DNA from 3 places in the Shewanella sp. WE21 genome. Region 2 is predicted to be linked to each of the others. Evidence: predicted binding sites of a transcription regulator. Region 2 holds the regulator's gene; each other region holds the start of a gene.
What was found. The regulator FliA, encoded in region 2, starts transcription of late flagellar genes. The targets are predictions, from matches to a motif close to CTAAAGNTNNNNNNNNNNNNGCCGATA.
Positions count from the first base shown of each region.

Region 1 (9,930 bases), 2.0 Mb from region 2:
ACAGCGTTAATTTGTCAGCCCGGAGGCGACTATGTTCAATTTAAAATCGGCATTTGCGTTAATATTAGTCTCAGCACTCAACTTTAATGCCAGTGCAAATGTACTCGTTAACGAAATCGTCATTGACACAAGCGACTTGCAAGCCAATATCACTGCAGATTTAACCGCTGCAATGAATAAAATGCACCAAGAAGTGCTACAAGAAGCCACTCTGTTGATTGCCACAGACGATGTCGCATCTCATCAGCAAGTCGTTAAAGCCGAATAACCTAAACGACACTGAAACTCAGGTCGCGCTCAGTAAGAGCAAAGAAAAAGCCGCATTAATATGCGGCTTTTTTATACTTGAATAGCAAATCAATCCCACTGACGATATACGGCAATGGGCAGGTTTTCGCCCGACTTATGGACGATACACTTTCACGTTCGTGTAACCTTGCTCGATTAAATACAATGCCTGCAATTTACTCATCACCCCACGCTCACAATAGAGCAAATAAGTCTTTTGCTTATCGAGATCGGCAAACTGAGTCGCTAACTTGAAGAATGGGATGCGCTTTATCTCAATACCTTCAATTTGCAGCGGTTTGCTTTCCTCTTCTTCAGGGGCACGAATATCAATGACCACTTGGTTGGTATCGATACTGGCAACCGTTTCTGTCTCAGTAATCCGAGTATCCATTTGTTCTGCGATCTCCCTGATATCGATAGTGACAGATTGGGCGATGATCTGATCAATCAAATCCTCAGAGAACTTTTTCTCTTCCGCTTCAACCTTAGCTAATACCGCTTTTACCGTCGGCTTTTGCGAAATTACGCCGCAATATTCAGGCATTGATTTAGCAAAATCTTCGGTGCCGATTTTACGGCTCTCGTTGATAATGTCTTGCTTATCCATGGCGATTAAGGGACGTAGAATCAATAGCTCAGTACAACGGTCGATGACGTTTAAGTTGGTCAGGGTCTGGCTAGACACTTGGCCTAAACTTTCACCGGTAACTAAGGCTTGAATGCCCATACGCTCGGCGATACGCGCCGCGGTACGCATCATCATGCGTTTCAATACAACACCCATTTGACCGTTATCGATACGCTCTAAAATCTCAGCAACCACAGGCTCAAAAGGCACAGAGATAAACTTCACTTTATGGGATTCACCGTAGGTTTTCCACAAATGGTAAGCCACTTGTTTAACACCAATTTCGTGCTGTGCGCCGCCCAGATTGAAGAAGCAGTAGTGGGTACGAGCGCCTTTTTTGATAAATTGATAGCTAGAGACGCCAGAGTCAAAACCACCCGAAATCAAGGACAATACATCTTCCTGTGTTGCCATCGGAAAACCGCCTAGACCTTCAATACGCTTAGTCACCATATAAAGATTATCGCGCTCAATCTCTAAATTAACAGTAATGTCCGGATTCTTTAAACGTACGCCCAGCGCATCGGTAAACTGGTTTAAGCCACCACCGACATAACGCTCAACTTCAATAGAATTAAAATCATGATCGCCAGTACGCTTTACTCGCACGCAGAAGGTTTTACCCGCAAGTTGGTCACGGTAAACAGGCAAGACTTGCTGATAAATATCATCAACAGATTCAAAGCTGTACTCATCCACTTGCACTACGTGTGCAATGCCAGGAATACACGCCAGACGCTCACCGAAAGCTTGGGCCAATTCAGGCTTATCCTTTGGTACCATCACCATAATGCGGTCCCATTGACGCTGCACTTTTGCATCTTCGTCAACTTTTTTAAGCACATTACGGATGTTAGTTTCGAGCATTTTGGTGAAGCGCATGCGTACAGGCTTGCTCTTCATCATGATTTCTGGATACAGCTTTACAATAAACTTCATGGGATTTCCGCGGGCAATTTTAAAACAGCAAAATTGGTTAAAAGAATAATCGGGGGATTATATACCCAAGCAACCTAAAAAGGCGAGTTTCAGCGCACATAGCCAACAGCGACACAGGCCACATTTGTGGCGTATTCATCGCGTATTAATGACTAAATCACGGCAGCTAATTAGGCTGAAATAATGTCACTAAAACCTATTCGAGAAGTTTGAATTGCCCTGCTTAAAATAAGTGATTTGAGATGAATCATTAACAATAAGTCGTTGAGGGATAGTTAAGGAAACTTAGGGATTACACACTCAATGTGATTAACGTAAAGCCCAAATGGATTTAAATCAACCACAGCGATTTGATGCATAACACGTTAACTAAAAAGGGAAAAGCCCACATTAGCTCAATAAAAAAGCCGCAAGATTATTGCGGCTTTAGATTGGGTGAGTATCTAAACACTTAAGGCGAATTACCGATCTGAATTTCTTCAGACTCCTTCGCTTTACCTTGCTCAATAGCAATTTCAACCCTGCGGTTACGGGCACGATTTTCCGGAGAATCGTTAGGCACAATCGGATTGTTAGACGCCATACCAACCACTTTCATTCGATTAGAATCAAAGCCGCTGACCTGTACTAACTCATGGGCCACTGCCACGGCACGTTTGCTGGATAAATCCCAATTAGAACTATAGAGCTCATCGCTTATTTGCATATCATCCGTGTAACCTGACACTGTGATGACACCTGGCACATCTTTTAACAATTCGCCGACTGAGCGTACCACAGGTTTAAATCGAGGCTGCAGGAAACCTGAGCCAGAAGCAAATGCCCCCTTCTCACGTATACGAATAATAATCTGCTGACCTAATGACTCAATTTCAATCGATCCATCGGTTATCTCTTTATTCAGCTCCTGCGCCATCTTCTTCACTTGCTGATTGATCTTTTCTTGCGCCGCTGCCGCTTCCGCTTTAACGGCATCGGCAACTTCTTGAGCCGTAGCACTCGCTTCGCCCCCCGCTGAGAACCATTTTGCTGCTGCACGCCGCCCGCACTATCGTCTTCACCCGCTTGGAAATCCAATACAGGTTCAGTCATTTCATTCGTTTGCTGGTTAATGATTTCAATCGGAGTCGGCTCAGGGCGACCAGGTCTAAACTCTAAGGCAATGACAGAAGTCCCCTTCGGGATATCTTTAACTTCCACCTTATTTTGCACACCAAAGGCATACTTCATTGAGCCCGCAATCTGTTTATACTTCATCACATCCATTTCAGAAAATGACAATAATAATACAAAAAAACACATCAACAGCGACATCAAGTCGGCAAATGTTGCCAACCACATCGGTGCTCCGGGCGGCGGACAATTGCACTTAGCCTTAGCCATCGGCTACTCTCCGTCCGTTGTATCGATTTTACGATTTTTCTCAGCCAGATAATTTTTCAAAAAGCCTTCAATCACCCGTGGGTTTTGTCCATCTTGAATCGCCAATACCGCATCCATAATAAGGTTACGGTTAAGCATTTCCTCTCCCATCCTAATCGTTAACTTATCAGCGATAGGAATACAAACCATGTTAGCCAGCACCGCCCCATAAAGGGTTGTTAAAAGTGCAACGGCCATCGAGGGACCAATAGATTTAGGATCCGACATATTCGCTAACATGGCCACGAGACCAACGAGTGTACCTATCATCCCCATAGCTGGTCCCACGTCAGCAAAAGCTCTAAAAATTGCTATCCCGGTGCGATGACGTTCCTCTGTCAGCGTAATATCCTTCTCTAAGGCGTTACGGACCACTTCGCCATCATGACCATCGACCAACATATCAACAGCTTTTTGCATAAAAGTATTGCTAATTTGCGCTTCTTCTAATGCCAAAAACCCCCCTTTACGGGCAGCATCCGCCATAGTCACTGACTGTTCAATCAAGTCTTCAGGTTTATCAATTTTGAACACAAAAGCTTTTGCAGCTATTTTAGCCGCATTTAAAAACTGTTTTAGATTGAATTTCATCATTACGACGAAGAAAGACCCGCCGAATACAATCACAACCGAGGCTAAGTCGTAGAACATCATTACGCCACCACTGATCACCATCGACCAAATGATAAAACCAAAGCTCCCGACTAATCCGATTATTGTTGCTAAATCCACAACGGCTCCTCAATTTTCGTAATAAACGACATAATACTTACTCTGGGTAAGCAAGAACACTCAGTTATTCTACCGAATAAGATAATCCTACCGACACACATACGAGCCTTGTTTATCCAGATAAAAATTACCATACAAATGATGATACTATTGTCAGTTATCGGACACACACTAAGCAAGTTTAGCGACAATTTATATTTTCTGGAAAATTTCAGTAACAAAGCGTGCTATTGAGCAAATATCTTTAGTCTGAATTTGACCCTTACGCCGCCCTGATATACCTTGTGTCCGCTAAATCAAAGGAAACCTGAACGTGGCGAAGAAACCCGAAAATCTTAGTTTTGAAGAATCCCTTGGCGAACTTGAACGCATCGTTGCCGATCTAGAACAAGGCGATATCTCCCTCGATGACGCGTTAAAACAATTTGAACGTGGCATCAATCTCGTTCGAAATAGCCAAGCAAAACTCGAACAAGCCCAACAAAAAGTGGCCATTTTACTGAAACAAGACGAAAATGCGCCCCTATCCCCCTATGCCGTTGAGGGCGAATAAGCGTGTTAGTCAGTACCATTCAAGAATATCAACAACGAGTTGATGATCAATTAAAACAGCGTTTTAGTACGCTTGAAGATACAGCTCCCCAATTAAAAGCCGCTATGACTTACGGTGCCTTATTGGGAGGGAAACGCATTCGACCGTTCCTCGTATACAGTGTAGGGCGCATGTTTGGGGTCGAACTTGAAAAGTTAGATGCTTGCGCCGCAGCTATTGAATGTATCCATGCTTATTCATTAATCCACGACGATTTACCCGCCATGGACGATGACGAGCTCCGCCGTGGCCAGCCGACAGTGCATATCGCCTTTGATGAAGCGACGGCCATTTTAGCGGGGGATGCTCTGCAAACCTTAGCCTTTGAAATTGTCACCGAAGCCGTACCAGGGATCAGCAGTGAACAACATATTGCTATGGTAAGAGTATTGGCCAAAGCCTCAGGTTATCGTGGTATGTGTGGAGGCCAAGCGATAGACTTAGCATCGACCGATAAACATATTGATCTTAAAGCGTTAACTCAGCTACATAATATGAAAACCGGCGCCCTTATCAGCTGCGCCGTTGAGTTAGCTTTGATCGCCGCAAACGCGCCAAAAGATCAGTATGCTGCTATGATGGATTTTGCTCGTGCGGTCGGACTCGCCTTCCAAGTACAAGACGATATTCTTGACATCGTAGCCACCACCGAAGAGCTAGGTAAACCGCAAGGCTCTGATACTGAATCGAATAAGAGTACGTTTCCACAACTACTTGGACTACAAGGTGCACAAGACACCGCCAAACAACTGATCCAAGAGGCACTATCAGCGCTGGCTAAATTGCCATACAATAGCCAGTTAATTGCAGACTTCGCCCGCTATATCATTGAGCGAAGAATATAATAAGAGTCGAAGTATCTCGCTATGAGTTTGGACATTTCTCAGTTTCCCGTGTTGGCGCAGGCCAACACCCCCAATGAGCTCCGCCAGCTTCCTCAGGCACTTTTACCACAAGTAGCCGATGAACTGCGCGAGTTCCTTCTTAAGTCTGTTGGCATGTCCAGCGGACATTTTGCCTCTGGGCTCGGCACAGTAGAACTCACTGTGGCACTGCACTATGTCTACAATACCCCTTTTGATCGACTGATCTGGGACGTAGGCCATCAAGCCTATCCCCATAAAATTCTCACGGGTCGACGTGACAAGATGCACACCATTCGGCAAAAAGATGGCTTACATCCTTTCCCATGGCGTGAAGAAAGTGAATACGACACTTTCAGTGTTGGCCATTCAGGCACGTCGATTAGCGCCGCGCTGGCGATGGCGATAGCTGCAGAAAAAGAACAAGCAGGTCGTAAAGTGGTCGCTGTCATCGGCGATGGCGCTATGACCGGCGGCATGGTGTTTGAAGCCATGAACCACGCGGGCGACTTGCACAATGACATGCTCGTGGTACTGAACGACAACGAAATGTCGATTTCAGAAAATGTCGGCGCCCTCAACAATCATTTAGCACAACTGATGTCAGGCCGTTTCTACACCACACTGCGCGAAGGCGGCAAAAAAGTGTTGAAAGGTATGCCAGTCATCAAAGAAATGGCCAAGCGCACTGAGGAACACCTCAAAGGTATGGTCGTTCCTGGCACTCTATTTGAAGAGTTAGGTTTCAACTACATAGGTCCTATCGATGGCCACGACGTAGACGCTCTGGTCGAGACCATGCGCAATATGCGTAATCTGAAAGGTCCACAGGTGCTGCACATCATGACCAAGAAAGGTCGTGGTTATGAACCTGCTGAAAAAGATCCTATCGGTTGGCATGCTGTGCCTAAGTTTGACCCATCACTCTTTAAAAAACCGGCCACCAAACCCGGTTTACCGACCTTTTCTCAAGTCTTCGGTAAATGGTTGTGCGACATTGCCGAACAAGATGAGAAAGTGTTAGCGATTACTCCTGCGATGCGTGAGGGGTCGGGCATGGTGGAGTTTTCCCAGCGCTTCCCGAAACAATATTTCGATGCAGCGATTGCCGAGCAGCATGCAGTCACCTTAGCGGCGGGTTTTGCCTGCGAAGGTTTCAAGCCTGTAGTCGCGATTTACTCGACTTTCCTGCAACGCGCCTATGATCAGCTTATTCACGATGTCGCACTACAACAATTGCCCGTGTTATTTGCCATTGACCGTGGCGGTATCGTCGGTGCCGATGGTCCAACCCACCAAGGTGCATTCGATTTAAGTTTTATGCGTTGTATCCCTAATATGGTGATCATGGCGCCGTCCGATGAAAACGAATGTCGTCAAATGCTCTACACTGGCTATTGCTATGATGCGGGCCCAAGTGCGGTGCGTTACCCAAGGGGTAGTGCCACGGGAGCGATGCAAGTCGAGTCCATGACTGCGTTGCCAATTGGTAAAGGTGTCATTAAGCGCATCGGTAAGCGTATTGCCATACTTAACTTTGGTACCTTGCTCGCATCGGCATTAACCGCTGCCGAAAGCTTAGATGCGACGGTTGTCGATATGCGCTTTGTGAAACCACTTGATGTTGATCTGGTAAAAGAAATGGCACTAACCCATGAAGTGTTAGTCACTGTGGAGGAAAATGCCATTATAGGCGGTGCGGGTGCCGGAGTGCTTGAACAGCTTCAAAAGCTAAAAATGCCTAAAGCCGTACTCCAAATTGGTTTGCCAGACGAGTTCATTAAACATGGCTCGCCAGAAGAAGTCATCCACGACTTGCAACTGGATGCCGAAGGCATACTGGCGCAAATCAATGCTTATCTAGCGCAATAGGCTGAACTTGCTTATCTCGTTAAGACGCTAAATGTTATCAATAAAAAATTCCGCCCATAAAAAAGGACTGCAATTGCAGTCCTTTTTTGTTGCTGTCTTTTATAACAGCGGCTGATCCAATAAAGCTTAAGCTTCGATATCTATCGTTGCGCTTTCTTGGTTAGGGCCACCCTGTGACACCATCACCATAGCAGGGCGCAGCAAGCGACTGTTCAGCTCATAACCCTTTTGCATCACCAACATCACAGTGTTCGCAGGGAACTCGGCACTTGGCTGCATGCCAATCGCTTGATGTTGATCAGGGTTAAATGACTGACCTTGTGGATCAATTTGCTTAACACCAAATTTAGCCACCGCAGTGAGTAAGCTTTTTTGAGTTAACTCAACACCTTGATAAATCGCTTTCGTCGCTTCATCTTCTGGGTTTGTACCCATTAGCGCGCGCTCCATGTTATCAAGCACAGGCAAAAGCTCATTGGCGAACTTTTCCAAGGCAAACTTGTTCGCCTTTTCCACATCCATTGCGGCACGACGACGAATGTTATCGACCTCGGCTGCGGCGCGGATGACTGAATCCTTCTGCTCTTCAACTTTCGCCAAAGCTTCAGCGAGTAACTGTTCCAGCTCTTCAATACGGAAATTGGCCTGGGTAAGCTCATCGATCAGACTTGCTTCTGCGGTAGATACTTCAGACTCTACACCCTCTTGGATCAGATCCTGTTCTGCTTTAATCGATTCGTTGCTCATTTTCACTCCAGCTAAAAATGCTTTGTTTCTGAAATACTCTGGGCATATTATGGGGATCAATTTTGACGTTTCAAGGCCTAAGGCCAGATCTAGCATAAATATGACCACAAAGTTTCATACTATCGGCCTTATCGGCAAACCTCACCACCAAGGGACCAACCAAACCTTAAAGCGTCTGCATTATTGGCTGACAATGCAGGGCTTTGAAGTCTTAGTGGAAGAGCGTGTTGCTACCGAATTAGGACCCAATATCATAGCGGTCGATTTACTAGAAATTGGCGCGCGTTGCGACTTAGCCATAGTCGTCGGTGGTGACGGTAACATGCTCGGCGCGGCAAGGGTATTAGCCCGCTTTGATTTAGGCGTGATTGGGGTTAACCGCGGCAATTTAGGCTTTTTAACCGATCTGCCGCCCGATGCCTTCGAAGAGGCGCTCGCCAAGGTACTCGATGGAGAGTTCGATACCGAGCATAGATTCTTACTCGAAGCCGAAGTCTATCGCCACGGTATGCTCAAGGCGAGCAACACCGCCGTCAACGAAGCCGTACTCCATCCGGGTAAAATTGCCCACATGATTGAGTTTGAGGTCTATATTGACGATCAGTTCATGTACAGCCAACGTGCCGACGGCATGATAGTGTCAACACCGACCGGTTCAACGGCCTACGCCCTCTCCGCTGGCGGCGCTATCCTGACGCCTAATTTACAGGCACTAATCTTAGTACCTATGTTCCCGCACACTCTGTCGTGTCGCCCGATTGTTGTCGATGCGTGCAGCACCATAAAAATGGTTGTGTCACCTGAAAATGGCGAAAACCTCGAAGTCAGCTGTGATGGCCACGTGCATTTAGCAGTGTTACCCGGCGATGAAATCATAGTGCGCCGCAGCTCTGAACGTTTACGGCTTATTCATCCTAAAGGACACAACTATTTCCACGTTCTGCGGACCAAATTAGGCTGGGGCAGCAAATTGTTTTAAGTCTGTATCTTTGGGCTAAATCACCAAGAAAAGAGACATATCACGTCTCTTTTTTATTTTGTAAATTTAACCTAATAGATTGCCATTAAAGCCTTATCTTTTCCCCTGCACAGTCTTTGGTGAACTTTTTAGCACCACACACAAACGGCTGATATTCGCATTAATGACGTTTAAGCATTAATGACACTAACCAGTTTGATAAAAGTTCAAACAGTATTTTTTAGTTTTGTTACTTAAAATTTCTGCTTCAATTTCACCCTGTTCTCTCAATTTCTCCTCTTAACCCATTAGAAGCGGTCACTTTTTATTTCAACTTTTATGCTGTTCTCTCAATATACTTGAATATTTTGGCTGGCTGTTCGCTCAAATAAACTGAAATTAAATTAAATAATGGTTATAAAATTTCATATTAAAGTAAAATTCATTAAGTGATATCCATCACAATAAAATCGCACCATTTTAAAAGGTGCTCTAGATCACTATAAAAAAACATTCCAAAATGGACATATTAGGCAAACATTACAATAGCTTGATGAAAATAGAAGTAAATGAGTTAATCCAGCCACAACAATCTATGCGACCTTAATCACACCTTAAAAATGACTGAAAAAACCAATAACAGACTATTAATGAAATAAATGGATCAGTTAATTGCAATAATGACGATGAATATGAGTGATAGCTCTACTTTTAATAACCAGAAAAACAAAAAATTTAATTTAATATAACCAAAGTAGATATGCACCCAACAGTCTAAGTGATCATTGTCACATATAAGAAAATCCCCCGAGAGAAGCACCCCGCAGCACTGTAAATTAGCATTTCATATAACAGCCAAGATGATCTAGATCATATTAGTCAAGCT
Region 1 covers NZ_CP023019.1:221,447-231,376, forward strand. Annotated here, with positions in the region: gene CKQ84_RS00895 (hypothetical protein) at 32-268, shown strand; gene thiI (tRNA uracil 4-sulfurtransferase ThiI) at 404-1,858, opposite strand; partial or broken gene CKQ84_RS00905 (flagellar motor protein MotB) at 2,310-3,241, opposite strand; gene pomA (flagellar motor protein PomA) at 3,245-4,012, opposite strand; gene xseB (exodeoxyribonuclease VII small subunit) at 4,326-4,565, shown strand; gene ispA ((2E,6E)-farnesyl diphosphate synthase) at 4,568-5,449, shown strand; gene dxs (1-deoxy-D-xylulose-5-phosphate synthase) at 5,471-7,339, shown strand; gene grpE (nucleotide exchange factor GrpE) at 7,466-8,086, opposite strand; gene nadK (NAD(+) kinase) at 8,187-9,065, shown strand.
Region 1: pomA (flagellar motor protein PomA) is a predicted target of FliA. The motif match lies at 4,171-4,197, and genes of this name have one in related genera.

Region 2 (9,930 bases):
CAGCACCTGAGTCGATTCCAAACGTTTTACATCCGCCTGCAGTAAACTATTCTTACGCTTGTAATCTAGGCTTAAGGCACCAAGAACCAAAATGGCGATGCCCATCAACAAGATGATGAGCACACTATTTGTGCTCATCGGATATTGATTTTTAGACACGAACAGACTCTTTTAAAATACATTCGGCCATGTTATCTAAGGCTATCGACTGGGTGGCAATCCCTGCACTCGCAACGGCTTGTGGCATACCATAAACCACACAACTGGCTTCATCTTGCGCCCAAATGGTTGCGCCTACAGCTTTCAACATACGTGCGCCTTCTCTGCCATCCGCCCCCATGCCAGTTAATACAACAGCAAGCACATCACCACTAAAGGCTTTAGAAGCAGAAGCAAAGGTGATATCCACACAGGGCTTATAATTCATATCAGCACTGCCTGCGATAACTTTTAATCGGCCACTTGCTCCAGTACGTTCAACCATCATTTGCATACCACCTGGCGCTAAATATGCGCAACCCGGTTTAAGAAGATCGCCATTAGCGGCCTCTTTTACTTCAATCTTACATAAGCCATTTAAACGACTCGCAAATGCAGGGGTAAAAGCAGCAGGCATATGCTGGATTAATAGAATAGGATGCGGATAGTTTGCCGGAAACTGCGTGAGTATTTTTTGCAGCGCAACCGGACCACCAGTAGATGTACCGATCAGCAATAATTTATACTGTTTACCACTTGCACGAATCGTCGTTACCGTTGAGGTTCTAACAGGAGCAGCGACAGGCGTATGAGCCGATATACTCGTTGTACCTAAAACGCTACCTGTTGGACGCACGCTAGGTGTTGGCGCGACCACAGGACGTGCAATCGGACGAAACATTCTGCGTCGTCCCAATGCCTTAACTCTTTGTTGCAACAATAAAATGGCATCATCTTTGTTGGTCGCAATATCTTCAAAACGTTTAGGCAGAAAATCTAATGCACCAGCATCTAAAGCGTCTAACGTTGCTTTAGCGCCATCATGGGTTAAAGAAGAAAACATCAAGATCGGAGTCGGACACTTAGCCATGATCTCACGAACAGCAGTAATACCATCCATGACAGGCATCTCAATATCCATAGTGATAACTTGGGGATTAAGCTCAGCAGCCAACTTTACCGCTTCGGCCCCATTTGAGGCCGTCGCGATAACTTCCAGTTCAGGATCTTGATTGACTATTTCACTAACACGTCGTCTGAAAAAACTTGAGTCATCAACGACTAATACTTTAATGGCCATTCCATTCCTTAGCTTGGAAACTAATTCTTACTTTTCGCATAATGCTTTAGCAATCCAGGAACATCTAAGATCAGTGCAATACCACCATCCGATGTAATTGTCGCACCAGCCATCCCAGGTGTGCCATGTAACATAGCGCCAAGAGGTTTAATAACGACCTCTTCTTGTCCTATTAAAGCATCCACTACAAAACCAATTTGCATCATGCCTAATTGCACGATAACCACATGACCATGCTTTTTATCGCCATGTTTAAAGGTGGTTTTGTTTCTATGTAGCCAGTGTTCCAAATAGAACAAAGGTACGGCCTTATTACGCACTATGACAGTCAGTTGCCCATCAACAATATTGGTTTTTGTGAGATCGAGATGGAAAATCTCATTCACGCTAGATAGAGGTAATGCAAACACTTGTTTAGCGACATCGACCATTAAGGTTGGCATAATCGCCAGTGTTAACGGTACTTTAATCTCAAGTATCGTTCCCTTACCTTTCATGGAATCGATATGTACAGTGCCATTCAGCTGGGTGATACGAGTTTTTACCACGTCCATCCCAACACCACGGCCTGAAATATCTGAAATCTCAACTTTAGTTGAAAAACCTGGTGCAAAAATCAAATTATAGGCTTCGCTGTCTGTCATCCGCGAAGCAGAATCTTCATCGAGCACACCACGGTTTATGGCGATTTTTTTGAGTTTTTCAGGATCCATGCCTGCGCCATCGTCTTCGATTTTCAGCAGTATATGGTCGCCTTCCTGACTTGCAGATAAGGTAATCGTTCCCGTTCTTGGCTTACCACTGGCTTCACGCTCGTTTGGCATCTCTATACCATGGTCCACAGAGTTACGCACTAAGTGGACGAGTGGATCGGCAAGCGCTTCAACGAGGTTTTTATCTAAGTCAGTTTCTTCACCGACCATAATCAAATCAATTTCTTTGTTTAGTGTACGAGCAAGATCGCGTACCACCCGAGGGAAACGACCAAACACTTTCTTGATCGGTTGCATACGGGTTTTCATCACAGCGCCTTGCAAATCGGCAGTAACGAGATCTAAGTTCGCAAGAGCTTTCGACATCTCCTCATCATCACGGCTGATGCCTAAGCTCACCAATCGATTACGCACTAACACTAACTCACCCACCATATTCATGATCTGGTCGAGTCGTGCGGTATCTACACGTACTGTTGTTTCCCCCTGAGGCACATTCGCAGAGCTAGCCTTAGCAGGTGCTTTATCGACAACCGCAATTTCCACCTTAGGTTTTGCAGCAACGACTGGAGCAGGAGCTGGTACTGCGGCTTTAACTGGCGCAGGAGCATGTGGTGCAGCAGTAGGTGCCACGGTCGAAACGGGGGGCGTAGGCGCTTTTACTTCAGCTTTCGCAGGTGCTCCGCCTTTCCCATGGAGTTCATCGAGTAATCGCTCAAACTCATCATCGGTAATTTCATCAGCATCTACAATCGGTTGAGGCGCAGGTGTTGCCACAACCTTAGGCTTAACAGGCACTTCAGCCTCAGCTTTAAATTTACCTGAGCCATGAAGTTCATCCAGTAACGCCTCGAACTCATCATCAGTAATGTCATCACCTGATGTTGAAGGTGTTTTAATTGGTGCAGCAGGCTTGACAGCAACAGGCTCTGATACAAATGTGGTAGCAGCGACCGCAGGTCCCTTTCCTGAACCATGAAGCGCATCCAATAAAGCTTCAAATTCAGCATCATTGATATCATCGATACTTGAAGACGTATTTTCAATGGAAGATGAGTTATCACTTATGTCAGCAGGGATTTCTTGAAGGGGAGGAGTATCAATAATGACTTCAACAACTGGTTCTGGCTCTACAACCTTGGCAGAAGCGACTTCAGATGGCAAAGGCGCACCTGAACTGAGCATTTTAAGTCTCGCTAACAAACCTGAATCGGCGGGGTCTTGTTGCTCGCCCTGCTGGGTTTGCGCAAACATGGTATTAATTGCATCAACAGCCTGCAAAATAATATCCATCAACTCTGCGTTAACGCTACGCTTGCCTGTCCGCAATAAATCGAAGGTATTCTCAGCCTCATGACAAACATCAACCATGGGAGTTAAGCTAAGAAAGCCAGCACCACCTTTAACGGTATGAAAACCTCGGAAAATGGCGTTCAGCAAGTTAGTATCATCAGGATTATTTTCAAGCGCAACGAGTTGCTCTTGCAGAAGCTCTAAAATTTCACCGGCTTCGATTAAAAAGTCCTGGAGTATCTCTTCATCTACATCAAAGGCCATCAAATTGACTCCCAGTTAGAAACCCAGACTCGATAGAAGATCATCCACTTCGTCTTGACCCGTTACCACATCTTGACGAAGCTCGGCATTCATTATCGGGCCTTCTGCTTCAATATTATTTTTCTGAGCAATCTGACTTTCAATCATAGGTTGCTCACCAAATACCGTCAGCATAGAAACCAGATTACTTTCTACTTCCATTACTAGATCAATAACACGACGTATTATTTGTCCTGTTAAGTCTTGAAAATCTTGCGCCATCAAAATTTGATTAAGCAATTCACGTAATCGAGTCGAGTCATTTGCACTACGAGACATAAGGTCTTGTACATCGTGACAAAGGCCCTTAAATTCAGTCAGCGCTATCTCGCGTCGCATTAATCTGTCCCAAGATGGCATGACATTTTGAATATTTACGGTCACGGCATTAGCCAAAGGTAAACATTCTTCAACCGCATCCATGGTTTTATTTGCAGCTTGTTCGGTCATGTCAATAACGTAATTTAAACGTTGCTTGGCATCGGGGATCTCTGTATTGGCTAATTCAGCAAGACGATTATCAACTTGAAAATCCATCAGCGCACTATGAAGTTGCCGAGTTAATTTACCTACTTCTTCGAATAATTCTCGTTGCAGTGGAGCAGCAAGCTCCCGAAATAAATCATCTGCCTGACTTTGCTCACTTGCACTTAATAATTCAACTAAATGCTGAGCTTGCTCGAGCGTGATGAGCCCTGATGTTTGTGACTTCATAGCTCATCCTTGCTCAAGCGAGTCGTTCGAATATTTTATCTAACTTCTCTTTCAGCGTTGCAGCGGTAAAAGGCTTAACCACATAACCATTCACTCCCGCTTGAGCGGCAGCAATAATCTGTTCACGTTTTGCTTCAGCAGTCACCATTAATACGGGTAAATGCTTTAGCGAATCATCAGCGCGAATTGCTTTTAACAGATCGATTCCTTGCATACCAGGCATATTCCAATCTGTAACAACAAAATCAAAATCCCCCTTTTGCAACATCGGCAGGGCTGTTGAGCCATCGTCTGCTTCTTGGGTGTTATTAAACCCCAAGTCTCGCAACAAGTTCTTGATGATACGCCTCATTGTCGAAAAATCGTCAACAATGAGAATCTTCATATTCTTGTCCAAGGTTTCCTCCGGTGAGCTGACATTCTGTGCTCGATTAATAATTATACTTATGTCCAGTGCTTGAGTTTAGCTTTCAATCGCAACATTGCCTGACTTAATATCTGGCTAACCCGCGATTCACTGACTTCAAGAATGGCGCCAATCTCTTTTAAATTCAATGCTTCATCGTAGTACAGGGATAACACTAATGCATCTCTTTCAGGCAATAATTTAATTGCCTCAACCAGAGCAGAATGAAATTGGTTCTCAGCTAATGCTTCAAATGAATCATCATCGGACCGATCACTCACTGTAAGTATATCCTGAGATACGCCTAAATCTTCTATCCCTATGATTTTTCCGACAGAAACATCGTTAAGAATATGATGGTACTCATCGAGCGTCATATCAAGTTTTTCTGCAATTTCTGTGTCGCGTGCATCACGGCCCAGTTCTTGCTCTAACTCATCAATAGCGTGTGCAACCTTACGATTGTTACGATGAACGGAACGAGGGACCCAGTCGCCACGACGAATTTCATCTAACATGGCTCCACGTATGCGTATGCCGGCGAAGGTTTCAAATTTCGCACCTTTGCCACCATCAAACTTGGATGATGCTTCTAGTAACCCCATCATCCCAGCTTGGAGTAAATCATCTAACTGCACAGATGCAGGTAGTCTGGCGAGTAAATGATGCGCAATTCTTTTAACCAACGGAGCATACTGTTCAACGATCGACGATTTATTGTCTAAACAAGTATACGCAGCGGCTTTATTCACTCGTTTTTTCCTCTTGAAAATCTGGTCGTTGTACTAAACGCTCAACGAAAAACTCCAAATGCCCACCAGGTTGCTGCGGCACAGGCCAGCTCAAAATTTTATTTGCCAATCCTTGATACGCAATCGCCGCTGGTGATTTAGGATAAGCTTCAACCACCAATTTTTGTTTACGAACTGATTTACGTAAGTTTTCGTCAAATGGAATCGTGGCGACTAATTCAAGTGCAACATCTAAAAATCTGTCGGTCACTTTACTGAGTTTAGCAAATAATTCCATACCTTCGCGTAAACTACGCACCATATTGGCAACTATTTTAAAACGGAACACGCCATGCTCACGGCTGAGAATTTTAATCAGGGCGTAGGCATCGGTAATAGAAGTAGGTTCATCACAAACAACGACTAGCACATCCTGCGAAGCACGTGAGAAACTGAGCACCATATCTGAGATCCCAGCCGCTGTATCTACGACTAGAATATCAAACTGAGTCCGCATCTCGCTAAATGCTCGGATTAATCCAGCATGTTGTGCAGGGCTTAATTCCACCATCCCCTGTGTTCCTGAGGTGGCTGGTACTATGCCGATCCCCTTTGGACCACGCACGATAATATCGTCAAGCTCTGCATCACCAGAGAGAACATGAGAGAGGTTACGCTCGGCACGAATACCCAGCATGACGTCGACGTTTGCTAAGCCAAGGTCAGCGTCAAGTACCAAGACACGCTTGCCTTTTTCGGCTAATGCCACAGCAGTATTAATAGAAACGCTGGTTTTACCCACGCCTCCTTTGCCACCAGTGACCGCGATTACTTTCACTTTTTCGTTATAGGGTTGATTCATCATACGTAAACCACTTGCTTGATCCAGGGTCATAAATCTACTCAAATGCACAGGCCATATTATCTGACCACGCTGTGTCTTGTAATGATTGTTGTTCTGTACTATCTAACGCTGCGAGTGCCTGCTGGGCTAAATCTAGGGTATCCGCAACTTTCATATCTTCAGGAACTCTTTGTCCATCAGTAATATAACTTAATGGTAATCCGTTTTGGATCAACACACTTAATGCCCCTGCTAACGACACAGATTCATCGAGTTTTGTGAGAACGACACCAGATAGGGGAATGCGTTTAAAATGATTGACTGCATCTTGCAGCACACGGCGCTGCCCTGTCGCAGACAGTACCAGATAACTGCGGATAGGTATCCTGCTATTTGCAGTTAAATTATCAAGTTGCTGGTAAAGGCGCATATCTCGCTGTCCCATGCCAGCCGTATCTATCAATACTAGCTTGCGATTCCTAAACTGATAGAGAATTTGCTCTAATTCATTTAGATCATGAGCTTGCTTTACTGGGCAGCCCATTATTTTGCCATAAGTTGCTAATTGCTCATAGGCTCCGATGCGATAATGATCTGTGGTAATTAAAGCAACATGTTCAGCACCATGATGTGCCGCAAAACGGGCAGCAAGTTTAGCTAATGACGTTGTTTTACCAACCCCAGTAGGACCAACTAATGCAACCACCCCGCCCTGCTTAACAATGTCATCGCCCTGATTATCAAGCATATTAGCGAGACTTTGTGGCAATGCTCTGACTAATTCAGCCGGCGTATAATGCTGGCTCAGCGCGGCTAATTTATTCGCAACCGCAGGGGAGAATTCAGCCTCAAGTAATTTGGCTTCGAGCATAGCACCGACGGGATCGATGCGTTTTTTATGTTCCGTCATCAAGGAGGATACTTGATGTGTCAGTAAATTACGCAGTGATGCTAATTCATCACGCATAGCTTCAATATCAGCACTTTGTTTTAGTGATGTTTGTGGCTTTTTATCAAACGAGGAAGGTGCTTCACGACGTTCTGGTTTCACAGCAGTAGGGGCTTGTAAGCCCTTAGCCCATGCTGGTAACTCGGCATCAACTTGCTGATGTGACATTTGTTGATTCAAACGGCTTTGCTGCTTCTCAAGTAAGGCTTGTAATGAGTCTGCAGGTGCGGCTGGCTTAGCGCGAGTTTCTACACGGACTGGCTGCTTAGCACCTAGGGACACGAGATCGTCGCTCACGTCCATAAAGGTCGGTGCTGGCGCAGTGGCTGCAGTTTTTGCTTTAGGTTCGTCATAGTCAACGGCAGCGACAATTTCGATGCCACCGTTCACTTTTTTATTTGACATAATGACGGCATCTGAGCCGAGTGTTTCTTTCACTTGGGCCAGTGCGGCGCGCATGTCTTTGGCAAAAAATCGTTTAATCTTCACTTATGCGTCCTCTACTGGCCGACTGCAGATACGATACGTATTTGCTTCTCATCAGGTATTTCTTGATATGAAATGACTCTGAGATTAGGAATAGTATGTTTAACAAAGCGTGACAGCGTCGCGCGTAACATACCTGACGTCAACAATATGGCGGGTTGTCCGACCATTTCTTGCTTTTGAGCCGCATCGGCAAGGGACTGCTGCATGCGTTCTGCAAGACCGGGTTCAATATTAGGACCATCACCACCGGTTGCTTGCATTGACTGATGCAACATCTGTTCCAACTCTGGCGCCAAAGTAATGACGGGGATTTCGAGCTCTGGGCCTGAGATTTCCTGAACTATCATACGTTTCAAAGCGATACGTACAGCGGCTGTCAAGACTTCAGTGTCATTGCTCTTAGTGCCATATTCTAACAAAGTTTGCACTATAGTACGCAAGTCTCTAACTGAAACCCCTTCATTTAATAGGTTCTGCATCACTTTTACGACATGTCCTAGTGGCATGATATCTGGAATAAAGCCATCAACCAGCTTAGGTGAGTGTTTCGCAAGCATATCCATCAGTTGTTGCACTTCTTCGTAGCCTAACAACTTAGCGGCATTATTTGTGAGTAATTGACTAATATGAGTTGCAACAACAGTGGCGGCATCGACGACGGTATAACCTAATGTTTGTGCGTGCTCACGTAACTCAGGAGCGATCCATACCGCTTCTAGGCCAAAGGCGGGATCGCGCGTTTCGATACCATCGAGTTTGCCATAGACTTGACCAGGGTTGATCGCCAATTCGCAATCATGACGAATATCTGCCTCTCCGACGACGACGCCCATTAATGAAATGCGATACGCATTAGGCGATAAATCTAAGTTATCGCGAATATGCACCGCGGGCACTAAGAAGCCTAATTCCTGAGACAACTTTTTACGCACGCCTTTAATGCGGCTTAGTAACTCGCCACCTTGGCCCTTGTCAACCAGAGGGATCAAACGATATCCGACCTCAAGACCAATAGTATCAACATGATGTACATCGTCCCAACCTAGCTCTTTAGGCTCTTTATCTTGTCTTTCTATTGGACCCGATTTAACTTGTTCTAGCGCTTTAAGACGTTTGTTTTCATTTCGTTTATAAACAAAATAAGCCGCACCAGCAGTCATAAAGGCAAAGCTTAAAAACGCCATGTGTGGCATACCAGGAACAATACCCATGACAAACAGGACTCCGGCGGCGATACCCAATGACTTATGACTGTCAAACATCTGACTCATCATCATTTGGCCCATATCACCTGACTCGTTTTGACGAGTCACCATCAAGGCTGCGGCGATTGACAATAATAGACCAGGGATCTGCGCTACTAAACCATCACCGATAGTCAGTAAGGTATAAATTTCAACCGCTTCAGAGAAACTTAAGCCATGCTGCACAATCCCTATGATGAAACCACCTACGATATTGATTACTAAGATCATGATACCGGCAATCGCATCCCCTTTAACGAATTTGGACGCACCGTCCATCGCACCATAGAAATCGGCTTCACGGGTAACTTCGGCACGGCGTATTCTCGCTTGGTCTTGATTTAAGGTTCCAGCATTTAAGTCAGCATCAATTGCCATTTGCTTACCAGGCATAGCATCCAAGGTAAAGCGGGCACTGACTTCTGCGATACGACCAGCACCTTTAGTAACTACCGCAAAGTTGATGATAATCAAAATGATAAATACCACTAGACCAACGGCATAGTTACCACCGATCACCACAGAACCGAAGGCTTCAATCACCTTACCCGCGGCATCACCGCCATTATGACCCTCAAGTAAAACCACACGAGTAGAGGCAACGTTGAGCGCAAGACGTAATAATGTCGCCACCAGTAACACAGTTGGGAAGGCAGCAAAATCTAAGGGTCTATCGGTATAAATAGCCACCAGCAATACGATGAGAGCTAACGCAATGTTGAATGAAAAGAGTATGTCTAATAGAAATGGAGGGATAGGTAAAACAATCATGGCCAATGCAGCAAGCACAACCACAGGCGTGCCAATGCCTTTAAAAGTGCTGAGCCTAATTTGTTTTACTTGACCAAGAGTCGCTTTAACATCCATTCGCTATAACCTAAACTTTGACGTGTAATAGCATAAAGCAAAAAACGCGCCAACAAGATTAAAGCCATTAATGAAGGAAAGATATGTACTGTGACTGA
Region 2 covers NZ_CP023019.1:3,509,643-3,519,572, reverse strand. Annotated here, with positions in the region: gene CKQ84_RS15555 (membrane anchored protein in chemotaxis locus) at 1-138, opposite strand, end outside; gene CKQ84_RS15550 (chemotaxis response regulator protein-glutamate methylesterase) at 152-1,279, opposite strand; gene CKQ84_RS15545 (chemotaxis protein CheA) at 1,300-3,549, opposite strand; gene CKQ84_RS15540 (protein phosphatase CheZ) at 3,565-4,302, opposite strand; gene cheY (chemotaxis response regulator CheY) at 4,316-4,699, opposite strand; gene CKQ84_RS15530 (RNA polymerase sigma factor FliA) at 4,747-5,460, opposite strand; gene CKQ84_RS15525 (MinD/ParA family protein) at 5,453-6,334, opposite strand; gene flhF (flagellar biosynthesis protein FlhF) at 6,339-7,721, opposite strand; gene flhA (flagellar biosynthesis protein FlhA) at 7,733-9,832, opposite strand.

Region 3 (9,930 bases), 2.5 Mb from region 2:
GAATAAGTCTATTTGTCTGTCAGGAAAATCTGATTGATTTTATTCAGACTTTGCTAGTTTCGCTTAGCTTATGTCCGGTGTGAACTGTTACAATTGGCATAACTCATTCAAGGTTATGTCCTATGCGCCCAACGTTATATTTTGAAGGTCCAGTCGATAAATTAAACTGGCACGTCATGAAACTGCTTTGGCCTTACTTATTGGAATACAAAGGCCGTATTGCGTTGGCGATGTCATGCCTCATCATCGCTAAGCTGACCAGCGTGGCTCTGCCTTTTATTCTGAAGCATTTGGTCGACACCTTAGATGCCGATAAAACTGCGCAAGCCCTCAGTGTGCCCGTAGGATTAGTGTTGGCCTATGGCGCGGTACGTCTACTAACGGCGATTACGGGGGAGATCCGCGATACCTTGTTTGGCCGCGTAACAGAGCGGGCGATCCGCCGTTTAGGTTTAGCGGTATTCGACCATTTACACCGACTTGACCTCGATTTTCATCTAGAGCGCAAAACCGGCGGCCTATCCCGCGATATTGAACGCGGCACCAGCGGCGTGAGTTTCCTCATGCGTTTTATGGTGTTCAACATAGTGCCAACCTTGCTCGAAATTGTCATGGTGATTGGCATTTTCTTCTATAACTACGGGATTGCGTTTGCGGCAATCACCTTTATTGCTGTGTTGGCTTATATTATTTTTTCTGTGGTCGCGACCGAATGGCGTACTGAGTATGTTCGTGATGCGGCCAAGGCTGACTCGTTATCGAATACCCGCGCCATCGACAGCTTGCTGAACTATGAAACGGTAAAGTATTTTAATAATGAAAAGTATGAGTCGCAGCGCTATGACCAAGCGCTTGAACAGTGGGAAGTCGCCAAACGTAAAAACCGCTTATCTTTGTTTGCGCTCAATGGTGGACAAGCTGTGATTATCGCTTTGGCGATGACGGCTATGATGGCGCTGGCGGCATACAGAGTTACCTATGGCGATATGACCTTAGGTGATTTTGTGTTGATTAATGCGTTTATGATGCAGCTCTTTTTACCCCTTAACTTCTTAGGTTTTGTGTATCGTGAAATTCGCGGCGCGTTAGCCAATATTGAGCGCATGTTTAGCCTGCTCGATAAACATCCTATGATAGTCGACTTACCCCAAGCACTCGATTTTCAACCCACTAAGGGTGAATTGATATTTGAAAATGTTAATTTTAGCTACGATGAGCGGCAAATTCTGCGGGACGTGAGCTTTAAGGTTGAAGCCGGTAAAAAGGTGGCTGTTGTAGGTGATAGTGGTGCAGGTAAATCGACCCTGATTAAACTGCTATTTCGATTTTACGATGTGGACCAAGGTGCGATTAAAATCGATGGACAAGATATCCGCCATCTCACCCAAGATGCGCTGCGGCGTGCCATTGCCATAGTGCCGCAGGATACTGTGCTGTTTAACGATTCATTAGTCGAAAATATACGTTATGGTCGCCCAAGCGCGACGGATGAAGAGGTGCGTAACGCGATAAAACTGGCGCACTTAGAGCAATTTATTGCATCACTTGCCCTTGGTTGGGGCACAAAGGTGGGTGAGCGCGGCTTAAAGCTATCTGGCGGAGAAAAACAGCGGGTCGCGATAGCAAGGGCAATTTTGAAGGGCTCGCCCGTGCTGGTGTTTGATGAGGCAACATCTTCACTTGATAGTCGCTCCGAGCAAGCTATTTTGTCGGCACTGCGGGAAGTCGCTAAGGGGCACACTAGCCTAGTGGTGGCTCATAGGCTATCGACCATAGTCGATGCCGATCAAATAGTCGTATTAAGCCAAGGAGAAATAGTTGAGCAAGGTAATCATCAGACTTTGCTGTTGGCAAATGGTCTCTATGCCAAATTATGGCGGATACAAAATGAGCAACAACATACTCCTCTGAGCAGTTAATAGCGTAATACAGTTCAGTCTTTATTCAGCTTCGGCTCTCTATACTCAATGCCAACACATCAATCGGAAGAGATCTGGCATGGAAAATATTACACTGAGAGCTAATATTGAAGGCAAAGAAGAAAAAGTCGCCACTGATTGGTATGCCATCATGGCGACATTGAAAAAACGTGGTGTTGATTATGATTCATTGCAACGCATTCATGCTGAGTTGAACGCGGGCCTGTTGGTTACAACTCGGCGACTTACCTTGGCTAAAGTCAATCCAGAAATGGTGCTGGCAGGTGTGATCCGCGATATGAACGCGCCGACAAGTGACTTTATGGGTATGCGTTAGGTGTGTTCGCTAGTGCTTTAGTACAGTTTAGGTGAGAACGTCCGAGAATAGAGGTGAGCCTCTATTCTTGATGCTCTAGAGAGACTCCAGAGATAAAATATGGCTGAATTAAGCTACGCCGTTCAGCTTCCCCGCTTTCCAACCTTCACATAAAAGATTCAATTTAGGTACTGACTCATCTATCAAAGTGAGTCGAATGATCTGCCCTTCGCGAAAACACACCAGTTCACCTTCGATCTCGGTCAGGCGATTACAGCTCTTACAGCTAGTGCTTACAGTTTTACTGGCGGGCAGTTGGCTTACGAAGCTAGATTTCAAAGTGTTTCCTTAAGTTCAATTGTGGGTAAGACATTTGAATAATGTCTCACGTCACGGATCTTACCTCTTTTGTGATACGCATTCAAATATACCTTATGTAAACCCTATATAGACGAAAGTTGTATTCGCCATTAACCGCGAGGGTTCGCGGCTACTTATCCATATGTGCATAGTATTTATCGAGTGAAATGGATAAACCGCTATCGAGTACAATTCGGACATGTGAGGGTTTGAGTTGTCTTGGTTCTGTCACTCCGCAAGAGTGCGCAATTAAGGCTAAGTCATGGTGTAAATTATGATTATAGTTAGCAACACGAGCCGATTTATCCCTAGGATCGAGTCCTTGTTGTAGCTTGGGATTGTGCGTTGTGATGCCCGTTGGGCAGGTATCTCTATTGCACTGTAAGGCTTGAATACAACCGAGGGCGAACATATTGCCACGGGCCGATGCGATGAAGTCGGCACCTAATGCCAAAGCCCAAGCGACTCTTGATGGCACTATGAGTTTACCCGAAGCGATGACTTTGATACGTTTACGCAAGCCTCGTTGGATCAAGACATTAACTAGGATAGGTAAGCTTTCCTTCAGTGGTAATCCTACATAATCCATTAAAGGTTGTGGTGCTGCGCCTGTGCCGCCATCGGCACTGTCTAAGGTAAAGAAGTCGGGGGCAGAGTCTTCGCCACGACGTTCAATTTCATCACATAAATCTTCGAGCCACTGCACGTCACCGAGTACGGCCTTAATGCCCGTTGGTTTACCTGTAACTTCACGTACTCGTTCAACCATATCCAAAATATCGTTCACGGATTTGAACTCAATATGACCATTAGGGCTAATAGAGTCATAACCCTGAGGAATACCGCGAATATGGGCAATTTCAGCCGTGACTTTGATCCCAGGTAAAATGCCACCTTTACCCGGTTTAGCTCCTTGACTCATTTTAATTTCGAACATTTTGACTTCGGGATGAATGGCTATCGACTTGAGCTTTTCATCGTCTAAATGTCCGTGCTCATTACGTACACCGTATTTGGCCGTTCCAATTTGAAAGACGATATCGCAGCCACCTTTTAGATGATAAGGGCTCAAGCCGCCTTCACCTGTGTTAAGCCAGCAACCCGCCTGCGCTGCACCGTGGGAAAGGGCGGTAATTGCTGGGCGCGATAGAGCCCCAAAGCTCATGGCTGAAATATGACAAATGGCTTGAGTCGTATAGGGTTGGCGGCAATTGGTGCCAATTGTCAGTGGATGAATGGGTGTGATCTCTTCATCTTGGGTTGGGAAGGCGGTATTCATAAACATAATGGTACCGGCGTTATCTAAGGGGCGAGTCGAACCAAAGGCGATAGTTCTATCGACATTTTTAGCCGCGCGGTAAACCCAACTGCGTTCTGCACGGTTGAATGGTAGTTCTTCTCTGTCTTGGGCAAAAAAGTATTGTCTAAAGAACTCGCCTTGTTTCTCGAACAGATACCGAAAGCGACCAATTACAGGATAGTTATGTCTTACCGCTTGTTTGGTCTGCATTTTATCTGCGATATACATGTAAATAACCGCGAGTACTGCGAGTCCTATTACAATTAAAAACAACCCTGAAAATAGATCGAGTCCCCACATAAACCAATTGAGTTCACTCATGTTATTTATCCTTATTCTTGTCCGTAACGGGTGGCGATCAAGCTCGCAGGTTGGTCATCATTAAGAGAGAGTAAAAACAGCTGGCTATAGTCATCTTCACTTATCGCTTGGATCTCAGGTCCACCAAGGGCTTTAATGATCAGTGGGACAGTGTTTGAATGCCCAACGATGAGTGTATTGCCCTTTACAGCATGCACTTGTTCAACAATGTGTTGGATATGTCCTTCGATAGGTTTGGCTGCTTCTACTATCGTCACAGGTAAATGGCGAGCCTCGGCGATGGGCGCGAGTGTTTGCTGGGTTCTTAGGTATTGAGTCGCAATAAGTTGCGAAAGCGGCGTGCGGCTCAAGGCAGTGATCAGTGATGTTGCGCGCATTTCTCCCTTGGGTGATAACTGCGGGTTATTGGCTGGCGTGTCGCCTTTTTCGGCATGTCTGACTAAAATAATTAGTCTGCTCTCCGCATGAGCTTGGCTAATGGGAGTAAAGCCGAGGCAAGTGAATATGACGAGGATTGTTAGCAGGCTAAAGCGTTTTATATTGATACCCAGATTATGCTTAAAATAGTGCTTAAGGATTAGTGTAAACCCGTGAAAGCGGAAATGACTCAAACTGCGGCCTGCTGCCATGGTGTAACATCCTTTTCTATTGGCTTATGTCTAAGCTCAGCGATAGTAATGATCTGCATTGCGGTGGGTTGGCGCTTTATGCACCTTATTAAAGAATGAACCCACTTAATTTATGTGGGCCTTATCATGGCCTTGTGGTCAGATGGTACTTCAATTCTAAAAATTACTAAAGCTGGTTAAATTTTGGTCGATAATTAAGTCGACCCGAATTGAATGGATAGTCATCATGGAAATCAATAAACCCCCTCAAGTGCAAAGTACCCCTTTGCCACAGAAAAAATATGCTGAAAACGCGGCGTCTAAGGGCACCGAAGTGAGTGATTCGAAGGACGCGAAAGCCACAGAAGTAACCTCGAAGCAAACTGCGCAGCAAACGAGTAAGCAGCTGATGAATCAAGCGATTTTATCGGCACAGCAAGATGTGAATATCAAGTCAGGCGATCAGTCTATGGCCTTGCTTTATCGCGCAGCGATAGAGTCGATTAATAAAGAATTAGCGCCCACTATGGGCGAGAACGCGATTCAGACGGCTTACGATAATGGCGTAGATACTTCTCCAGAAGCGACTGCAGATCGTATCGTGAGTTTTGCGACGCAGTTTTTTAGCATTCACCAACAACAAAATTCGGGTATGAGTCTAAGTGATCAACTCGATAGCTTTATGGGGATTATTGGCGGTGCCATCGACAATGGCTTTAAAGAGGCTAAAGATATTCTGTCCGGCCTTAAAGTATTGCAGGGTGATATTGCCGATGGTGTCGATAAAACCTACAGCTTAGTGCAAGAGGGGCTGCAAGCCTTTAGAGATAGCTTTAACAAGAAGACTGATGAGACAGTATCGAGTCCGAGTTAATACCTCAGTATTTTCAGTTCTATATTCAGCGTTATAGTCATAAGCCCCTTATATAAGGGGTTTTTGTTGTGCAGAAAAAAGTCTATGCTGGAAGCCTATTTAACGTTTCGCTTGAGGGCAAGTTATGTGGATTAGGGGACAAGTGATAGAACGTATTGATTGGAGTGATAAGTTATTCTCATTGCGCATTGCTGCCGAGTTAGCTCCATTTATTCCTGGTCAGTTTATCAAGTTAAGTCAAATGCAAGATGATAAGCGTGTGGCTAGAGCCTACTCCTTAGTAAATTCTCCCGATAAACCCTATGCCGAGGTGCTCGCCGTTGCAGTAGAGGATGGCCTGTTATCGCCTCAATTACACAACCTTGCAATAGGCGATGAAATTGAAATTACCTCAACCGCGACCGGTTTTATGACCTTAGCTGAAATTCCTAAGGGTGAACTCCAAGGGAAGCATTTGTGGTTTTTAGCCACAGGAACAGCAGTAGGGCCATTTTTGTCTATGCTCGACACCGATGAACCTTGGGAGCGTTTTGAAAAAGTCGTGCTTGTGTATGGCGTGCGCGAAGCACAGGATTTGGCATATCTTGATAAGCTGCGTAATTTAGAACGCAAATACCCTGAACAATTTACATTAGTCTTGAGTGTGACCCGTAAACCCTTTGCCGATGCTTTGCAGTGTCGCATTCCCGAGGGGATAGTCTCGGGTGAAATCGAAAAAAAGGCAGGATTAACCTTAAACGCAGCTGACTCTCAAGTTATGATCTGCGGCAATCCGGGTATGATTAATGGTGCGCAAGCCGCTTTACTCGATAAAGGGTTAGTGAAGAATTTACGCCGTGCTCCTGGGCAAATTACCGTTGAAAAATACTGGTAATCTCAATTTTACATAGAAGGCGAGAGTAAACTTGTTGCCGTTCTTGCCCCTAAAAAGCCATAGCGTTTAATGCAAACAAAAGGAAATTTTTGATGAAGTTGTTAAGTTCTCAAGCTTCGCCCTATGCCCGTTGTGTAAGAGCCTTAATCCAGTATCTAGGGATTAACAATATTGAAGAGCAGTTAGTTAATCCCTTTGAAAACAGCGCAGAATTACTCGATGCTAACCCGTTAGGACAGATCCCGTGTCTTATTACCAACGATGGTGTTGCACTATTCGATAGTGAAGTGATCATGCGTTACCTAGATACAGAGCTTGGCGATCGTAAGATGTTTGGGATCTCAAATAATAACTGGGTGCTGGAGTGTCAGTATTCTTTAGTCAAAGGCTTAATCGATAGCGCGGTGAAATTACGCCAAGAGCAAATGCGTGAAGAAGAAGGCGTGAGGTCAATATTTTGGACTGCACGTTTTGAACAAGCACTGCTGCGCGGCCTTATGCAGATTGAGCTTCAAACTGTGATCACCCAAACCACGATTCAAGCACCGCAATTAGCCTTGATTTGCTTACTCGATTATGTGGATTTTAGACATCCAGAGCTAGATTGGCGTAAGGTTGCACCTGCGACAGCACTTTGGTTCAGTGAAATGCGTGATTTACCTGCATTTATTCAAACTCGTCCCCAATAATCCGCAGAGGATGCTCAACCGTCGGTTGCGCGTCTTCCTTTTGGCCTATCACGGCGATTTTGTTCACCAAAAGCGCCGAATAACTCACGAGTAACCCCATATTCTACTCTGCGATCATTGCCTAGTTGGCGCCTGTCTTCATGATGTTGATAGCGGCATTGGCAGTTTGCCATAGTGCATTCTTCCATCGGAATTTCGGGCGCATCTTTTGATAAAAATCGTTTTCCAGAAAGCGCTTCAATCTGCTCACAGCAACTGCCGTTATTCACTATGCTCACACTGTGAAAACTGTGAGTCTTATTAATGCTGGGATCAGCAGCTTGAGAAGAGTGTTTATGTCTTTTGGGACGACTATTGAGTTTGAATAAGCCAAATAGCGCAATTGCGGCTACGCCTAGCAGCAAAACAGTTAACATAACGCCTCCTGAAAGCATTTTTATCAAATTAAGGTTCAGTTTAGTTTGATTTGAGATAATCTCAAATTTTCAGATTAATACCATTAAAAACATAAAGTTAATTAGCTGCTTGCTCTCAAGTTCTGTATCTATTACTCTTGCGAAACTGATAAGCATTATCATTAATGCGTTAGTGTTCAAATTTTACTGAACACGTCATCACTTTGGGGAGAATTCGGTAATGAAATGGGTAACTTGCGCGGCTGTTTTTGGGTTAATGTCGGTTGGGCATTCAGCGAATGCAGATGATAAATTAACCGTTTATTCTTATCGCCAAGCTTTCTTGGTGGAGCCTATCCTGACGCGTTTCACCGAAGAAACTGGCATAGGTGTGAATTTGGTATTTGCTAAAGACGGTATTGCCGAGCGTCTCGTCCGTGAAGGCCGTTTATCCCCAGCAGATCTTGTGCTGACGTCTGATTTTTCACGTTTAGTTGAATTAGTGGATAAAGATCTAACCTCTCCAGTCAAAAATCCCCTGCTAGAGAGCAATATTCCTGCGCAGTATCGCGATCCCGATGGCCAGTGGTATGCCCTGACTATGCGGGTGCGAAATCTCTATACAGCCAAGGCTCGTTTAGGCCTGCAGCAATTGACCTATGAAGAATTAGCCGATCCCAAATATAAAGGAAAGATTTGTACTCGCAGTGGTAAGCATCCATACAACATAGCGTTAGTCGCATCTATGATTGCTCATCACGGTGAAGCTGAGGCAAAAACTTGGTTACAAGGCGTGAAAACTAATTTAGCCCGCAAACCTCAGGGGAACGACAGGGGGCAAATTGCCGCAGTAAAAGAAGGTGTGTGTGAGATCGCCATTGGTAATAGCTACTATTACGGCAATATGTTGCAGGATCCTGAGCAAAAGGCGATTGCCGAAGCTGTGACGCTCAACTTCCCGAACCAAGCTGACCGCGGTGCCCATGTGAATGTGTCTGGTATGGTACTCACTCGCCATGCGCCTAATAAAGCCAATGCGATCAAATTGATGGAGTTCTTATCCGCCGATGTGGCTCAGAAGGCTTATGCCGATGTGAATATGGAATATCCAGTGAAAGCCGATGTGGCACCTTCATCTTTAGTGGCTTCATGGGGTAAGTTTAAGTCAGATCAATTGCCCATTTTTAAGTTGGCAGAATATCACCAAGCGGCGGTTAAGCTATTAGATGAAGTGCAGTTTGATCTCTAGCTCCAGTACTAGCGACAAAATGCAGATTTAGGTTATCAGCGCCAGTGATTGGCGCTGTGACGTTTTAAGGATTGACATGATTTTAGGATTAGCCAGAAGCTGGTCGCTTGCTGGTTATGCCGTGGCCGCCTTGCTGGTATTGCCACTATTTGCGTTGATATTTCAAGCTTTTCAGCCTGACGAAGCCGTGTTTGGGCACTTGATGGCAACGGTTCTGCCGACATATATCATTAATAGTTTATTGCTGATTTTCTGGGTGAGTCTGGGGGCGTTATTACTCGCGTTACCTTGCGCTTGGTTGATGGCTCGTTGTGACTTTGTAGGCAGGCGATATTTGCAATGGGCGCTATTATTGCCCCTCGCTATGCCTGCGTATATTGTTGCCTACGTCTATACCGATTTACTCGATTATGCGGGGCCAGTGCAGCGCGGTCTTCGTTCGATATTTGGCTGGGACTCACCGCAGGATTATTTCTTCCCCGATATTCGTACCTTAGGCGGCGCGGCGTGTATGTTGTCGCTGGTATTGTTTCCCTATATTTATCTCTTGGCGCGTACCGCTTTTATGGAGCAATCCTTAAGTTTGGCGCATGCTTCGCGCATTATGGGCTGTTCACCGTGGCAAAGTTTTTGGCGTTTATCTTTGCCTATGGCAAGGCCTGCGCTCGCCGTTGGGGTGGCTTTAGTGGCGATGGAGACGGCCGCTGATTTTGCAACGGTTAACTATTTTGCCGTGCCCACCTTAACGACAGCCGTGTACGACACTTGGTTGGGTTATGGCAATTTGACCGCCGCCGCTAAGTTATCGGCGATTATCTTGCTGGTGGTATTTAGCCTGATTGGATTTGAGCGTTTTGCCCGTCGTAAACAGCAGTTATTCCAAAAACAATCACGTATACAAGTCACTGACTTGTATCGACTCTCGATGACTCAAACCTTGGTCGCACTCAGCTTTTGCGGCATGCTATTGCTATTAGCCTTTCTGTTACCTTTCGGGATTTTATTATCCTATGCCATTGGTTACT
Region 3 covers NZ_CP023019.1:978,141-988,070, reverse strand. Annotated here, with positions in the region: gene CKQ84_RS04220 (ABC transporter ATP-binding protein/permease) at 123-1,919, shown strand; gene CKQ84_RS04215 (hypothetical protein) at 1,999-2,256, shown strand; gene CKQ84_RS04210 (hypothetical protein) at 2,365-2,574, opposite strand; gene CKQ84_RS04205 (FMN-binding glutamate synthase family protein) at 2,726-4,216, opposite strand; gene CKQ84_RS04200 (histidine phosphatase family protein) at 4,228-4,845, opposite strand; gene CKQ84_RS04195 (DUF5610 domain-containing protein) at 5,072-5,698, shown strand; gene CKQ84_RS04190 (ferredoxin--NADP reductase) at 5,823-6,572, shown strand; gene CKQ84_RS04185 (glutathione S-transferase N-terminal domain-containing protein) at 6,665-7,261, shown strand; gene CKQ84_RS04180 (hypothetical protein) at 7,276-7,677, opposite strand; gene CKQ84_RS04175 (Fe(3+) ABC transporter substrate-binding protein) at 7,898-8,905, shown strand; gene CKQ84_RS04170 (iron ABC transporter permease) at 8,982-9,930, shown strand, end outside.
Region 3: CKQ84_RS04195 (DUF5610 domain-containing protein) is a predicted target of FliA. The motif match lies at 5,012-5,038, and genes of this name have one in related genera.